DNA from 3 places in the Alteromonas sp. V450 genome. Region 3 is predicted to be linked to each of the others. Evidence: predicted binding sites of a transcription regulator. Region 3 holds the regulator's gene; each other region holds the start of a gene.
What was found. Region 3 encodes sigma-54, which starts transcription at its own class of promoters, with help from an activator protein. Its sites were predicted from a motif close to GTTGGCACGNNNNTNGNNT; they were not measured.
Positions count from the first base shown of each region.

Region 1: the regulator sigma-54 is predicted to act here: its motif matches at 1,660-1,678, upstream of BK026_RS04140 (hemerythrin domain-containing protein).
Region 2: the regulator sigma-54 is predicted to act here: its motif matches at 1,384-1,402, upstream of flhA (flagellar biosynthesis protein FlhA).

Region 1 covers NZ_MODU01000004.1:946,168-949,453, forward strand. The annotation lists gene BK026_RS04130 (GGDEF domain-containing phosphodiesterase) at 1-693, shown strand, start outside; gene BK026_RS04135 (YqaE/Pmp3 family membrane protein) at 890-1,048, shown strand; gene BK026_RS04140 (hemerythrin domain-containing protein) at 1,161-1,616, opposite strand; gene gdhA (NADP-specific glutamate dehydrogenase) at 2,041-3,286, opposite strand, start outside.
Region 2 covers NZ_MODU01000004.1:77,510-80,795, reverse strand. The annotation lists gene flhA (flagellar biosynthesis protein FlhA) at 1-1,329, opposite strand, end outside; gene flhB (flagellar biosynthesis protein FlhB) at 1,560-2,684, opposite strand; gene fliR (flagellar biosynthetic protein FliR) at 2,807-3,286, opposite strand, start outside.
Region 3 covers NZ_MODU01000004.1:4,132,933-4,136,218, forward strand. The annotation lists gene ptsN (PTS IIA-like nitrogen regulatory protein PtsN) at 1-431, opposite strand, end outside; gene hpf (ribosome hibernation promoting factor) at 445-732, opposite strand; gene BK026_RS18275 (RNA polymerase factor sigma-54) at 762-2,243, opposite strand; gene lptB (LPS export ABC transporter ATP-binding protein) at 2,317-3,042, opposite strand; gene lptA (lipopolysaccharide transport periplasmic protein LptA) at 3,045-3,286, opposite strand, start outside.

The DNA of each region.
Region 1 (3,286 bases), 3.2 Mb from region 3:
ACAACGATGAAAGTGTGCAGTATGGAAGCACTTATCCGCTGGAATAATAGTCAGCTTGGGTTTGTTCCACCTGATGAGTTTATTACAATTGCAGAGCAGGCGGGGCTCATTGAGCAGGTCACTACTTGGGTCATGAAACAAACCATTGATGATTTGGCAGACTTTCGTCAAAAGGGCTACCAGTTTACCGTTGCAATGAATTTGTCTACGCAGGATATCCAAAACAAAGCGTTATTAAGCAAGTTAGTTTCGTTGCTCACGGAAAAAGGCCTTTCTCCTAATGCGCTAGAACTTGAAATAACTGAAAGTGATCTTGTTGCTGATGCGTCTTTGGCAATAGAAAATCTGAATGGTTTGACGCAGCGAGGCTTTCAATTTGCCATCGATGATTTTGGCACCGGTTATTCTTCATTGGCCTATTTAAAAAACCTACCTGTTAAAACGATAAAAATAGACAAGAGTTTTATACTTTCTCTGGCCACTGATGAAAATGATCAGCAAATAGTTCATATGGTGCTAAGTTTGGCGAACGTGTTTAATTTAAAGGTTGTAGCCGAAGGTGTGGAAGATGAAGCCTCTATGCAAATATTAAAAGAGTGGGGGTGTGATATTGCACAAGGTTACTATTTAAGTCGACCGCTGAATAAAGCTGACTTGGAAGTATGGTTGCAACACTCAACTTATGGCGAATAGCATTTATCAATAATAATCCTTATCGTTTACACAAGGTTGTGTAAATAGATATTTTGACTCAACCATTGTGTTTGGCATTTTGATTGCAACAAAAACAAATAAGGTGAGCAAGCGGCCGTTTCGCTGAGGATTTTCACCATTAATTGGGTATTTTACTCAGTGCGTTGCGAAATTACTTCAAAAAAAGGAAATTATTATGGATATCATTCGAATTCTACTTTCAATTTTATTACCACCTCTTGGCGTATTTTTGCAAGTTGGGCTTGGTGCACATTTCTGGATTAACATCTTGTTGACTATTCTCGGTTATTTCCCAGGTGTTATTCACGCGGTTTATATTATCGCCAAAAAGTAGTCTGCTAAAAGCGCGTGAGACAAAGCCATGCGTTGTTTTTATCAGAGAAAAGTGAAAAAAGTAAAGCCAGCTATTAAGCTGGCTTTTTAATGCGATTTTTCAATAGCGTTTATTAAGCTGTAGCCTTTTGTTCACGACACTCTTGTTTCATCTCATTTTGATACTCATCAGCCAGCTTTGATTTTTGGCGATCATTCAAAACGTTGCCCGCTACTTGAAAAAACTCTTGCTCTTCATCGGCAAGGTGGTGTTCAACTTTCTCTTGAAGGCTCTTTAAATGGCGTAGCCAAGCGGGAGAGCTCATATCCGTATCGTCTAGTTTCGCAAGTAATTCGTCTATTTCATGATGTTCCGCAATGCCATGGCGTGTTAAATCAACAGTAGCGTCTTTCTCTAAAAGGTGAGAATAAAAATGACGTTCCTCTGCAATGGCGTGACTTTCAAGCTGAGTTTTAAGCTCAGCATAATACTCACGTCTAGCTGCTGTATTACCGCTAGTTTCAGCTAAAATTTTCAATAGAAGACGCTGTTTCTCATGGTCTTGTCGAAGTGCTTCAAAAATTTTCATGGGAAGTTCCTTATCAAAGTATTAAAAAATAACACTAGGGTTAATGCTATTTTTATTCCAAAGATCTTATGTATCCTACATATTGAAATTATTAGCTTTTTTACTGAAACTGATGTTGTAGTAGGCGAGAGCAGAGAATGATAGGAGCAAATTTTACATAGCTGTTGGCGATAAATTCACGGCGCTGTGGCCATAAATTTATCGATAATTAGAAAAAAACCGTAAGACCGAGGTGTATTGTATCAACTCGCATAGATATCTGACCGTTCAGAACGCTGGCCAGGCCTTCGCGGAAGGCGAGTTGAAAACGTCCGTACTCATTGTTACGTCACCTTGATGTAGAACTACCATATCTGCAGTAACACGCCGCGAGTACGAACATTTTAACGCTCGCTGTGTGGGTAATAATCTATGTGGATTGGTATCAAACGCCTTGTGCAACCATAGCGTCTGCGAGTCGCCGAAATGCAGCAATATTGGCGCCCTTCATGTAGTCAATATAATGGTTTTCATCACCCACGCTTTTTCCTTCGTCAACGCATCGCTGATGAATGCTTTCCATAATGGCGTACAACTGATCGTCAAGCACATTTGCTTTTCTTTGATTGAACATGGCATTTTGGCTCATTTCTAGTCCCGATAAAGCAACCCCACCAGCATTGGATGCCTTGCCCGGCACATAAACTATTTTGGCATCTAAAAAGAGAGTTTGTGCTTTATTTGTGCAGGGCATGTTCGCTCCCTCTAACACCATTTTACAGCCGTTGTCGAGCAGCGCTTTCGCATCGTCTTCAAGCAATTCATTTTGTGTTGCACACGGTAAAGCAATATCACATTTTAAATGCCACGGCTTCTTGTCGCTTACCCATTCGCCCATGTTTTTATCAGCCATGTCTGTTAATACATTTTCGCGATTGGCATGGTTATCTATAGCCCATTTTAATGCCTTATCTGTAAACCCTTCTGCAGCGTGTAAAAGCCCTCGGCTGTTTGAAAGCGATATTACCTTTCCACCTTTTTCAACTGCCTTTAGTGCTGCATGAAGCGCTACGTTTCCAGCGCCAGATACCGTAATGGTTTTGCCTTCAATCTCAGTGTTTTTTTGCTTACAAACCGCTTCTAAAAAGTAGACTAAACCAAAGCCTGTAGCTTCGGTACGTACATAGCTTCCACCAAATTCTAAACCTTTACCTGTTAACACACCTTCGAACCTATTATTCAACCTGCGATATTCACCGTAGAGGTAGCCTATTTCACGCGCACCTACGTTAATGTCGCCAGCGGGTACATCGGTATTGGCACCTATGTGTCGCTGAAGTTCACGCATGAAAGCTTGGCAAAATAACATAATGTCTCGGTCTGACCGACCTTTAGGGTTAAAGTCGGACCCACCTTTACCACCGCCCATAGGAAGGCCCGTCAGGGCATTTTTAAAGCATTGCTCAAAAGCCAAAAATTTAAGCACTGATAGGTTAACGGTATGGTGAAAGCGCAAACCGCCTTTATATGGGCCCATAGCTGAGTTGTGTTGAACTCGCCATCCTTGATTAATTTCAACATTACCTTCACTGTTCATCCACGAAACGGTGAAATAGATAATGCGCTCCGGCATACAAATGCGTTTTACAATATCAAAAGCCTTATAGACTTCGTTCGCGTTATAAATAGGT
Region 2 (3,286 bases), 4.1 Mb from region 3:
TGCCAACTCTTCATCGTGGCTAATAAGAGAATCACCTATGGTTACCCCTAGCATGGCAATGGTGTAGGTATTTGGCTCTAAATCAAGGTTATCGCGTATATGAACAGGTGGGATAAGAAAACCCAGTTCCTGTGACAATTTTTTCCGAACGCCTTTAATCCGTGTCAATAACTCGCCACCTTGCGACTTGTCTACAAGGGGGATTAAACGATACCCAACTTCCAATCCTATGGTATCGACTTGCTGCACATCATCCCAACCAAGCTCTTTAATTTCGGGCGCTGCCGCTTCACTTTGCACCACTGTATCTGACGCTGTAGGCTCGGCCGCCTTCTTTTTCGCTTCGGTCGATTGCCAATAGGCTAAACCCGCAATTAAGAAAGAGAAGCTCAAAAACGCGACGCTTGGCATACCAGGGATAATCCCCATGACGAACAAAATACCAGCCGATATATATAGCGCTTGATTATTGCCCAACTGGCCGCGTATTTCCTTGCCCATCTCTTGGGTTTCATTTTCACGTGTTACGATTATCGCGGTGGCCACAGAAAGTAATAAAGACGGGATTTGCGCTACCAGTCCATCACCAATGGTTAATATGGTGTAGATTTCAATTGCGCTACTGAACGATAAATCATGCTGAATGATACCTATGAACAACCCACCAACAATATTGATAAGCATGATAAATAGGCCTGCTACAGCGTCTCCTTTTACAAATTTGGACGCACCATCCATCGAGCCATAGAAGTCTGCCTCTGCCGTTATCTCCTCTCTCCTTTGTCGCGCTTGCTCCTGATCAATGTAACCTGCGTTCAAATCTGCATCGATTGCCATTTGCTTTCCTGGCATGGCATCCAACGTAAAGCGAGCACTCACTTCAGATATTCTACCAGCACCAGCGGTGACTACTTTAAAGTTAATAATAAGCAAAATAGCAAAGACTACGATACCTACAGCGTAGTTGCCTCCGATAACCACTGCACCGAAGGCCTCAATCACTTTACCTGCTGCGTCACCACCTTCGTGACCATATAACAATACGACTCGCGTAGAAGCCACGTTTAACGCAAGGCGCAGTACAGTTGCGATTAACAAAACCAAGGGAAAAATGCCAAAGTCAACAGGACGCTGTGTGAGTACGGCAACGAGAATGATGACTAGTGAAAGCGCAATATTAAAACTAAACAGCACATCAAGAAGGAAAGGCGGCATGGGTAAAATAACCATACCCATAATAGCCAGTAGTACTATAGGCGCACCCAAACCGCTGGTAAATTTTTGCAGCTGATTTTTATCGAAACGCTGAAGATAACCGGATAACTGCATTGCTTATATCTCACTATCAGAAAATTGACGCTTTATGTTGCTCTGATTAGTAGATTACAACTAACGTGCCAGCTTTATTGTCTAAACGGTGGCAGTGATAAAGACATGTCATACCAAAAATGAAGTCTTCGTACTCGTATTCACGCAGGAGTATGCCAATTTTTGGTAATGTACTTCGTGCAAAGCAGCAATGAACTAGGCAAACCGAACCTCTGCTTATTGAGAAGGGTCTAGCGACGATATTCCGGCGGTATAGGCAGGTCTCTTTTGAGCGGTTTCGGTTTTTTTCCTTTGCCTGCCCTATATGCTTTTAGCTGGTATACATGTGCAAGTATTTGTGCAACGGCCATGAAAAGGGCATTTGGAACTTCTTCGTCAACCTCTGTAGAGTAAAAAATGGCACGCGCTAGCATTGGGGACGGGATGAGTGGTACATCGTTAGCAGTTGCTATTTTTCGAATGTGCATCGCTAGTTCATCGGCCCCCTTTGCTACAACTACGGGGGCCCTGACGCCGTTTTCATCATATTTTATCGCCACCGAAAAGTGGGTTGGGTTAGTAACGACAACATCAGCTTGCGGCACTTCTTGCATCATCCGTTTAGTCGCGGCTTGGTATTGTAGTCTTCTAATACGCCCTTTCACCATAGGGTCGCCTTCCGCATTTTTTCGCTCGTCTTTAACCTCTTGTTTGGTCATTTTCATTTCTTCATTGTGCTTATACATTTGATAAGGCACGTCAATTGCTGCAATTGGGATCATACTGCAAACTAAAATCAGAAACGCCCATTTCAACATATCAAGCGCATGAAAAATATTGCCAGGATACAGCTCCATATCGAGATGAAGAGCTTCATCTTCGAAAAACAGTAAAGCGCCGATAGCCATACCAATAACAACCACAACCTTGGCGATGGACTTTAACAGTTCAACAAGCCCGTTCGTGCCAAACATTCGTTTAATCCCTTGTAAAGGGTTCATTTTTGACCCTTTTGGCTTTGCGCCTTCCCAAGTGAAGTTGTATCCTCCAAGAGCAATGGAACCGTAAATACCTGCTAGCATAGCGACAAACATATACAACAATACCGCTGGCCCTACAGCAGAAAATGCCTCTCCCCATGCGCCAAACATATGCGTAACGTCATACGTTTCATCACGGGATAAAATAAACATGCGTTGAGTAAGTTTGAAAACAGACTCAGCTATCCAACTACCCACGACCAAAAACATACAGGCACTAATAATAAGAACAAGCGTTGTAGAAAGTTCTCGGGAACGCGCAATCTGCCCTTTCTTTCGCGCATCTTCGAGTTTTTTCCCCGTGGGGTCTTCTGTTTTTTCGCTTGAATCTGCCATGCTCAATTATGCTCGTCTTTGTTGCGAGAGAGGCTTGTTAGCCGTGCAACGCCTCTCGCCTAGTTTACTCACTGACCAAATCACGGACATACCGTATTCTACCAACGACTAGTATTGTTTGCCTAAGGACAAATATTTAACAGTTCACACATAAACTGTTCGGCTCTAAACCATTGCGTTTCAAAGTGCGCAGTAAAGTTATCTAGCGTTATCCAAATAATGAGTAATCCCATTACTTGAGCAATTGAAAAACCAATACTAAAAATGTTCAGCTGCGGTGCAGCTTTGGTCATTACGCCAAACGCCAAATTGACGATAAGAAGCGACACGATAGGTGCAAGTGACAGGGTTACCGCCGATATAAACATCCAGCCAGCCCAATGGGCAATATCGCGGAATTGTTCACCTGTCCACCACGCTTCACCTATAGGAAACGCATCAAAGCTCATTACTATCATCTGGATCATGGACAAATGCCCATCCAATGTCCAAAACAATAGGGTTGCCAAAATAAGATAGAACTGCCCTACAGCCGGGACATTGATTCCGTTGACGGGATCAACAATTGACGCAAAGCCAAGGCCTGTCTGCATGGCAATAAT
Region 3 (3,286 bases):
TTAACAATATCGTCGCTGGTCGTGGCGCGGCGTATGGCTTTAATCGTTTCTTTATCGCTGAGTTTACCTGCCACCGTTGCTAGAGTTTGTAAGTGGCCCTCAGTTTGATCTTCTGGAACTAACAAAGCGAAGAAAATATCAACAGGCTTTTCATCTAGGGCGTCAAAATCAATTGCTGGTGTACTTGTTACTACAATAGCAATCACTCTATCTAGACCGGCAAGACGACCATGTGGAAGGGCTATCCCGTTGCCAATTCCGGTGCTGCCCATACGCTCTCGTGCCAATAAGCTGGTGAGCACGGTAGCTTGTTCAATGTTTTGGTTATTTTTTGCTGCAATTTCAGCGATTATTTCTAAAATTCGCTTTTTACTATTACATTGAACCGCACACTCGGTGCGGTCCAAACTTACGATGGCTTGTATGTCCATACTTGATTAACTACTAGTGTTTTTTAAGTTTTTCCTTATGCTTGATTACCTGCCGGTCGAGTTTATCAACCATGCTGTCAATCGCCGCATACATGTCGGTATTTTCTGAGGATGCAAATACTTCAGCGCCACTTAAATGAACGGTCGCTTCCGCTTTTTGGTTTAATTTTTCAACGTTCAGGATGACATGCACATTAGAAATGTGATCAAAGTGACGTTCAAGTTTGCTGAACTTCGTATCGACATAATTACGCAAAGAGTCGGTGATTTCGACATGATGACCAGTTAGGTTTATTTGCATATTTCGTCTTCCTTATATTATTAAGCCAATTAAATAAGGCTTTTGCGTTGGTTCGACGGCGGGATCGACAAAGACTCCCGATATTTTGCTATTGTTCGCCGGGCAACTTTAATGCCTTGTTCGGCCAACAATGAAGCAATCTTGCTATCACTCAGTGGTTTCGCCGGCTTTTCTGCCGCCACTAGCTTTTTAATTAGTGCACGGATTGCCGTGGAGGAACACTCTCCACCTGATTCTGTTGCTACGTGGCTTGAGAAAAAATACTTTAACTCGAAGATACCGCGTGGCGTATGCATATACTTTTGTGTTGTCACACGTGAAATCGTTGATTCGTGCATGTCTACCATTTCTGCGACATCGTTAAGCACCATTGGTTTCATCATTTCCGGACCGTGCTCAAAAAAGCCCATTTGTTGCTGCACAATGCAGTTCGCAACCTTCATCAATGTTTCATTACGTGACTCAAGGCTCTTGATGAACCATTTGGCCTCTTGCATGTGTGAGCGGATAAATTGCGAGTCGCTACTGTTTTTGGCACGGCGGCTCATGGCTGCGTATTGCTGGTTTACGCTTAGCTTTGGCAGACTGTCGGGGTTCAGCTCAACCACCCAACGGCCATTTTTCTTTGTTACTGAGACATCAGGGATCACGTACTCTGGTTCTTTAGTAACTAAAGCACTACCTGGTCGAGGATTCAAGGTTTGAAGTAAACGCATTGCTTCACGTAGCTGGTCTTCTTTTAAACGACTCTTACGCATTAGCGTGCGATAGTCTTTGCTGCTCAGTAAGTCAGAGTACTCTTCAATCAGTTGTTTCGCTTCAGCTAGCCAGGGCGTGTCTTCAGAAAACTGACGTAACTGCACCATAAGGCATTCTTGAGGTGAGCGAGAACCTGATCCAATAGGGTCGAACATTTGAATGCGTTTAAGTACACACTCTATTTCGTCCATTTCAATTGGCTCTTCCATGTCATCGTCGTTAACCGCTTCTAAGATCTCGTCAAGCGTAACGGTTAAATAACCTGATTCGTCAATAGAGTCGATAATTGCCGTAGCGATAGCGCGGTCTGTATCTGAAAAATGAGTGAGGCGCATTTGCCAAAGAAGATGTTCTTGAATGTCTTCGGTGGTCTCGCCTTGGAAGATTTGTTCGTCGTCGTTAGACGGGCCTGGCGCCGGCGCAGAAGATGCAGAGTAATATTCATCCCACGTGCTGTCGATTGGCAGCTCATCGGGAAGGTCGTTCTTCTCAAGCGCATCGCCTGCTTCTAGGGTATCACTTGAGGCAGAGGCGGTGGCTTCAGGCGTACTATCGTCGTTGTCGATATTGTTTTTTTCTAGCTGAGGCTCGTCTGGGCTTTCTTCCACTTCTAATAGTGGATTAGAGTCGAGCGCTTCTTGTATCTCTTGCTGGAGATCAAGCGTAGAAAGCTGCAGCAGTTTAATCGCCTGCTGTAGCTGAGGTGTCATTGTGAGTTGTTGGCTAAATTTTAGCTGTAAAGATGGTTTCATCTACGTCTTATTTAAATGCTCTAAATTGAATATACCAGAGCTAAACTGAAAAATGACAATTCGGTTACACTAACTATAGCCTGAATTGTTCGCCTAGGTATACATCCCTTACTTTCTGATTACTTAAAACCTGTTCCGCCGTTCCTTGCGCAATAAGCTCGCCATGACTAACAATGTACGCTTTCTCACAAACATCCAATGTTTCGCGTACGTTATGGTCCGTGATAAGAATACCAATACCCCTATCGCGAAGATGTTGTATTATCTTCTTTATATCATTAACTGATATAGGATCAACACCAGCAAATGGTTCATCAAGCAAAATAAATTGAGGTTTCGCTGCAAGTGCTCTCGCTATCTCAACGCGACGACGCTCCCCGCCCGACAAACTCATCCCTGTACTATTACGTATATGGTTAATATTAAATTCATCAAGTAGTGCGTCGGCTTCTTCTTCTTGCTGTTGTGAATTCAAATCTTTACGGGTTTGAAGAATGGCCATGATATTTTCATGTACAGTAAGCTTTCTAAAAATAGAGGCTTCTTGTGGAAGGTAGCCTATACCGCGGCGTGCACGTTCGTGCATAGGTTGATGGGTAAGTTCATTGTCATCAATCTCTATCTTACCTTTATCCAAATTAACCAGACCAACAATCATATAAAATGTAGTGGTCTTACCAGCTCCGTTAGGGCCAAGTAGCCCGACAATCTGCCCGGTAGAAACGGAAAGGCTCACGTCGCGAACGACCTGTCGAGATTTATAAGCTTTAGCAAGGTTTTTAGCGCTCAAAGTTGCCATTGCTATTCATTGTCCTCGTTGTCTTTCTTAGACGATGTTTTACGAATGGTGTCAGGGGTAAATACTGTAGTTACACGACCTTCACCATCCTTACCAGCGCCACCCGTTGCAAGCAATTGTTCAGTAACCATATCGAACGTAATTTTATCGCCTTGCACCTTACTGGTATCTTGCTGTAGCTCAGCATTACCCGCCAGAGAAATAGTGCGATTAATTACTTCATAGCGAATTTCATTGGCTTTCG